2 regions of the Agrobacterium sp. rho-8.1 genome follow, and region 1 is predicted to be linked to the other one. Evidence: predicted binding sites of a transcription regulator. Region 1 holds the regulator's gene; the other holds the start of a gene.
The links. The regulator HrcA, encoded in region 1, represses chaperone genes, less so after heat shock. The targets are predictions, from matches to a motif close to GTTAGCACTCNCNNNNNGNGAGTGCTAAC.

Region 1 (3,419 bases):
ACAGCACGCTGACGAAGCGGCAAGTGCGGGCGGAAGGCTCGGTCGCGCCGCGTTCCTGCAAGGCGTCCTCCACCTTCTGCATCGCCATGGCGAAATCGCGGGTACCATCAGCCGTTTCCGCCCAGTTGGCGGTGTAGACACCGGGATTGCCATCAAGCGCATCGATCACCAGACCGCTATCGTCGGAAAGCGACGGCAATCCCGACGCTTGCGCAGAGGCCAGCGCCTTGATGGCGGCGTTTTCCTCGAATGTCGTACCGGTTTCGTCTGGCTCGGCGAAATTCAGCTCTGCCGCCGACTTGGCGGAAAAGCCGAGAGGGCCGATCAGATCGGCGATTTCGGCAATCTTGCCCTTGTTGTGGCTGGCAACGACGATGGTTCTGGTGTCGAGTTTGCGCATGGTTCTCGCGTCCCTGGCTCAGGCAATCGTCTGTTTTTGCAGCTCGACGAGGTCCGCGCAGCCTGTCTTGGCAAGGCCCAGCAGTGTCAGGAATTCGTCCTCGCTAAAAGGTGCGCCTTCAGCCGTGCCCTGAATTTCGACGATGCCACCGGAACCGGTGATGACGAAATTGGCGTCGGTTTCCGCCGAGGAATCTTCCAGATAGTCGAGATCGATCACCGGCTGGCTGGCAAAGATACCGCAGGATATCGCGGCGATATGGTCTTTGAGAACCTTCTCGACCTTGATCATGTTGCGGGTTTCCATCCACTTCAGGCAGTCGTGAAGAGCAATCCACGCGCCGGTGATGGAGGCCGTACGCGTGCCGCCATCGGCCTGAATGACGTCGCAGTCGATGCTGATCTGACGTTCGCCCAGCGCCTGAAGATCGACCACGGCGCGCAGCGAACGGCCGATGAGACGCTGGATTTCCTGCGTGCGGCCACCCTGCTTGCCGGAAGCGGCTTCGCGGCGCATGCGCTCGTTGGTGGAGCGGGGCAGCATGCCGTATTCGGCAGTCACCCAGCCCTTGCCGCTGTTGCGCAACCATGGTGGCGTCTTTTCTTCAAGGCTGGCGGTCACCAGGACATGCGTGTCGCCGAATTTGACCAGACAGGAGCCCTCTGCATGCTTCGAGAAATTGCGCTCGAAAGACACTTTGCGCATCTGATCGGTTTTTCTGCCTGAAGGCCGCATCTGGTTCGTCTCCGTTTTGATCTCCGCCTTCTAAGGCCGCGACAGCCCTTTTGCAAAGGAAAAGCGGGTCAGTGCAGGGTATATGCGGAATTTCCGTTTTTACTTAAGCGCGCAAGCGACTATATTCCTGTGATGAACTGACGGGATGAAGAACGGACGTAATGAGCATCTCTCCTCCGATCGGAAAAGAACCGGGTGCGCTGCTGGATGATCGCTCGCGCGAAATCTTCCGGCGCATCGTGGAAGGCTATCTCGAAAATGGTGAGCCGCTGGGTTCGCGCAGCCTGTCGCGCGTCCTGCCCATGTCGCTGTCGCCAGCATCCGTTCGCAATGTGATGAGCGATCTGGAAGAACTCGGCCTGATCTATTCGCCGCATATCAGCGCGGGCCGCCTGCCGACGCAGATCGGCCTGCGCTTTTTCGTGGATGCTTTCATGCAGGTGGGCGATCTGCCTGCCGAACAGCGTGCCAGCATCGACCGGCAGATCGGCCCGGTCTCAGGTCGCGAGCAGCCGATCGAGGGGCTGCTGACGGAAGCGAGCCGCATGCTGTCTGGCATGTCGCGTGGTGCGGGTCTGGTGTTGACGACCAAGAGCGACGCGGTGCTGAAGCATGTCGAGTTCATTCGCCTCGAACCGACCAAGGGGCTTGCTATTCTGGTCGGCGACAACAATCAGGTCGAAAACCGCATCATCGAACTGCCCGCCGGAATTACGTCGTCGCAATTGACGGAGGCCGCCAATTTCATCAACGCCCATCTGGCCGGACAAACGTTGCCGGAACTGCGCACCCAGCTGCTGGAACAGAAATCCGAGCTGCAGACGGCGCTGAGCACGCTGGCGCAGGATCTCGTGACACGCGGTCTCGCGGTATGGTCCGGCGACAATGAGGAGGGTAAGCTCGGGCGGCTGATCGTTCGGGGACGCTCCAATCTTCTGGAGGGGCTCGCCGGCGAAGAAGACATCGATCGCGTGAGGCTGCTGTTCGATGATCTCGAGCGCAAGGACAATCTGATCGAGGTCCTCAACCTGGCTGAAACCGGTTCGGGCGTCAGAATTTTCATCGGTTCGGAAAACAAGCTGTTTTCGCTGTCGGGATCCTCGCTGATCGTAGCGCCCTACCGGGACGATGAAAACCGGGTTGTCGGTGCTGTCGGCGTGATCGGTCCGACCCGGCTCAATTACTCGCGCATCGTGCCGATGGTCGATTATACGGCCCAGATCATGGCCCGGCTGGCCAGCAAACGGCGCTGATCTCGAAAACCTGCCACCGAATAGGAGATGGTTTGCCCGCAAGCCTTGATTTTTGCATGGTAAACCTCGATATCGGGCTCAACCCATAACAGATGTAAAGCTGGAGAACGTCATGACCGACGATACCAAGAAAAACGGACCTGACGCAGACGTCGTGGACGAGGCACTCGAGGCAACGGCTGTCGAAGACGACGCGCCTGAAACGTCCGAGCCCGATCCGATCGATGTGCTGAAGGCTGAAAATGCCGATCTACGCGACAAATTCCTGCGTCTCGCTGCCGAGATGGACAACCTGCGTCGCCGCACCGAGCGTGAGGTGAAGGATGCCAAGGCCTATTCCGTCGCAGGCTTTGCCCGCGACATGCTGGCCGTATCCGACAACCTCCGCCGCGCGCTCGATACGATCCCCGAGGAATTGAAGACGAATTCCGAAGCCGGGATTGCCGGATTGATCGAAGGCGTCGATATGACGGAGCGCTCGATGCTGTCTGCACTGGAGCGTCACGGCGTGCGCAAGATGGATGCGGAAGGCGAGAAGTTCGATCCGAACTTCCATCAGGCGATGTTCGAAATTCCCAACACGGCCGTTCCCAACAATACCGTCGTACAGGTGGTTCAGGCCGGTTTCACGATCGGTGACCGTGTGCTGCGCCCCGCAATGGTTGGCGTTGCCAAGGGTGGACCGAAGGGTGATGCACCGACGACAGCCGAGCCTGGCACCAGCAGCGTCAACGAAAAAGACGCCTGATCAAAACATAGGGCCATCCTTGAGCGGGTGGCCATATCGGCTTTGAAAATGTCCGGGAAACTTTAAAAAGCTATCATCCTCGCCGCAAAGGCGGGGATTTTTTATGGCCAGGAGGGAGCCAAGGTCGTTGCCGTCAGTGGCTTACGACGTCAGGCCGCGTTGGCCTGTTCCTGATTGAGGAAGGTAAAGATCGCCGTGTCGGATTCGGTGGCGCGCAGTTTGGCGACCAGTTCGGGATCGCGCAGCACGCGCGCAATGCGCGACAGTGCCTTCAGGTGATCGG
Region 2 (3,419 bases), 490 kb from region 1:
ATCATGGCTTCCGTCGTGATCAGCAGGGAAGCAACCGAAGCTGCGTTCTGCAGAGCTGTACGAACAACCTTGACCGGGTCAACGATACCCATGGCAATCATGTCGCCATATTCGGAGGTCTGGGCGTTGTAGCCCCAGTTCTCTTCGTTCTTCTCGAGGATCTTGCCAACAACGATGGAGGCTTCGTCACCTGCGTTTTCAGCAATCTGGCGAACCAGCGACTGAAGAGCGCGGCGAACGATGTTGATGCCAGCTTCCTGGTCGTCGTTCACACCCTTGACGGTGATCTTCGTGGAAGAGCGCAGAAGAGCTGTACCGCCGCCTGGGACGATACCTTCCTGAACAGCAGCGCGCGTCGCGTTGAGAGCGTCGTCGATGCGGTCCTTGCGTTCCTTCACTTCGATTTCCGTGGAGCCGCCAACGCGGATGACGGCAACGCCGCCAGCGAGCTTGGCAAGACGTTCCTGCAGCTTTTCGCGGTCATAATCGGAAGATGTTTCTTCGATCTGAGCCTTGATCTGCGCAACGCGGCCTTCGATGTCGGACTTCTGGCCCGAACCGTCGACGATCGTTGTGTTTTCCTTGGTGATCGAAACTTTCTTCGCCTTGCCGAGCATGTCGAGCGTGACGTTTTCAAGCTTGATGCCGATATCTTCGGAGATAACGGTACCGCCGGTCAGGATCGCGATGTCTTCAAGCATGGCCTTGCGGCGATCGCCGAAGCCAGGAGCCTTGACAGCAGCAATCTTCAGGCCGCCACGCAGCTTGTTGACGACGAGCGTTGCAAGAGCTTCGCCTTCAACGTCTTCAGCGATGATGACGAGTGGCTTGCCAGTCTGAACGACAGCTTCGAGAACAGGCAGCATGGCCTGAAGGTTCGAAAGCTTCTTTTCGTGGAGAAGAATGTAAGCGTCTTCAAGGTCAGCAACCATCTTTTCAGGGTTGGTGACGAAGTAAGGCGACAGGTAACCGCGGTCGAACTGCATGCCTTCAACGACTTCAAGTTCGGTTTCTGCGGTCTTGGCTTCTTCGACGGTGATAACACCTTCGTTGCCGACCTTCTGCATGGCTTCAGCAATGTCCTTGCCAACCTGCGTGTCGCCGTTTGCAGAGATCGTGCCGACCTGTGCAACTTCTTCAGACGTGGAGATCTTCTTGGCCTTGGCCTGAAGGTCCTTCACGACTTCGGACACTGCGAGGTCGATACCGCGCTTGAGGTCCATTGGGTTCATGCCGGCTGCAACAGCCTTGTTGCCTTCGCGAACGATGGCCTGTGCAAGAACGGTCGCAGTCGTGGTGCCGTCACCAGCGATGTCGTTGGTCTTCGAAGCAACTTCGCGGACCATCTGTGCGCCCATGTTTTCGAACTTGTCTTCCAGTTCGATTTCCTTGGCGACGGAAACGCCGTCCTTGGTAATGCGCGGAGCGCCGAAGGACTTGTCGATGATGACGTTACGGCCCTTAGGACCGAGCGTTACCTTCACTGCGTCTGCGAGAATGTCGACGCCACGGAGCATCTTTTCGCGCGCTGTGCGGCCGAATTTAATTTCTTTAGCTGCCATTGTAGCAAACTCCCGGGCTCATGGCCCATTGGTTGTCATGGAAAAGTGAGAAGAACCGGCTCAATCAGCCGATAACGCCCATGATGTCGGATTCCTTCATGATCAGAAGGTCTTCGCCGTCGAGCTTGACTTCAGTGCCGGACCACTTGCCGAACAGAACGCGGTCGCCAGCCTTGACATCAAGAGGAACGAGCTTGCCGCTATCGTCGCGAGCGCCGGTGCCAACAGCGACGATTTCGCCTTCCTGCGGCTTTTCCTTGGCGGTATCAGGAATGATGATGCCGCCCTTGGTCTTTGCTTCAGACTCAACGCGACGTACGACGACGCGGTCATGCAGCGGACGGAAAGTTGTGCTTGTCATTGTCTAATCCCTCGATCAAATGACCTGTACGGACCACTCAAAGGTCCGCTTGATAAGTGTTAGCACTCCTCATTGGAGAGTGCTAGCGAGGCAGAGATAGGGGTGTCTTCTGGGTGAGTCAAGAACGCCCTGTCGGAAATATTTCATGTAAAATGGTTATCAGCGGTTCATGACAGATTTTGTAAGCCCGCCACCAACTGCCAAACCGACCCTGAAAGAACTCACCTCGGTCTTTGCCCGTATTGGCTTTCTGAGCTTCGGCGGACCAGCAGGCCAGATCGGCATGATGCACCGCGTTCTGGTGGATGAAAGACGCTGGGTATCGGACGCCCGCTTCATGCACGCCCTCAACTACTGCATGCTTCTGCCGGGCCCGGAGGCCCAGCAACTCGCCACCTATATCGGCTGGCTGTTGCACGGCGTGCGCGGTGGCATCATTGCCGGTACGCTGTTCATCCTGCCCGGCTTCGTCGCCATCGTGGCCCTTGCCGCTGCCTATTGCCTTTATCAGGATACGCACTGGCTGCCCGGTCTTTTGTTCGGCCTGAAGGCCTGCGTGCTGGCCATCGTTATCGAGGCCTTGATCCGGGTGGCGAAACGCGCCTTGGTCAGCCGCTTTCTGGCCGCCATCGGTGCCGCCGCATTCATAGCGCTCTTCGTCTTTGGCCTGCCGTTTCCACTCGTCATCCTTACCGCCGGCCTGCTCGGCTTTCTGAGCGCGCGGCTTGGTGACCAGACCGACCAGGCACACACTGACGCCGAAAATGATGCCGCGCCCGTGACGTTTCTGTCGAGGGTGAGGGGGCTCGTTCTGGGTCTGATGATCTGGCAGATCCCGCTGGTCTTGATCTATCTCTTTTCAGCGCCGGCAACACTGGCGACCCTGCAAAGCTTCTTCTCGCGCATGGCGGTGGTGACCTTCGGCGGCGCCTATGCGGTGCTGGCCTATGTCGCGCAGGTGGCGGTGGAAACCCATGGCTGGCTGACAGCAGGCGAAATGCTGGATGGTCTCGCGCTGGCCGAAGCGACGCCCGGTCCGCTGGTGCTGGTTCTGCCCTATATCGGGTTTCTCGCCGGGTTCCGCCATTCCGAGTGGTTGGACCCGATGGTCGCGGGCATTTTCGGCGCGATGGTCACGGCCTGGGCGACGTTTGTGCCCAGCTTCATCTTCATTTTTCTCGGCGCGCCCTATGTTGAAAAGATGCGCAACAATGCAATTCTGTCGGCGGCCTTGTCGGCTGTCACAGCGGCTGTCGTTGGGGTCATTCTCAACCTTTCCATCTGGTTTGGCTTGCACGTGCTGTTTGCGCAGGTGGAACGCATCGCCATCGTACCGAGCTTCGGTCCCGGCATGTCCTGGCCGGTCTGGAGTACGCTCGATCCCTTCGCGACCGGCCTTCTGGGTCTATCGCTCCTGATGTTGATGCGCTGGAAAGTCGGCGTGATGCCGGTGCTTGCACTTGGCATTGCAGGTGGTGTTTTGCGCCTCTGGCTGA

Region 2: groES (co-chaperone GroES) is a predicted target of HrcA. The motif match lies at 1,982-2,010, and genes of this name have one in related genera.

The regions. Positions count from the first base shown of each region.
Region 1 is NZ_CP192788.1:6,586-10,004, forward strand. Features, by position in the region: gene rdgB (RdgB/HAM1 family non-canonical purine NTP pyrophosphatase) at 1-400, opposite strand, end outside; gene rph (ribonuclease PH) at 419-1,135, opposite strand; gene hrcA (heat-inducible transcriptional repressor HrcA) at 1,297-2,388, shown strand; gene grpE (nucleotide exchange factor GrpE) at 2,501-3,136, shown strand; gene ptsN (PTS IIA-like nitrogen regulatory protein PtsN) at 3,286-3,419, opposite strand, start outside.
Region 2 is NZ_CP192788.1:495,757-499,175, forward strand. Features, by position in the region: gene groL (chaperonin GroEL) at 1-1,562, opposite strand, end outside; gene groES (co-chaperone GroES) at 1,627-1,923, opposite strand; gene chrA (chromate efflux transporter) at 2,093-3,419, shown strand, end outside.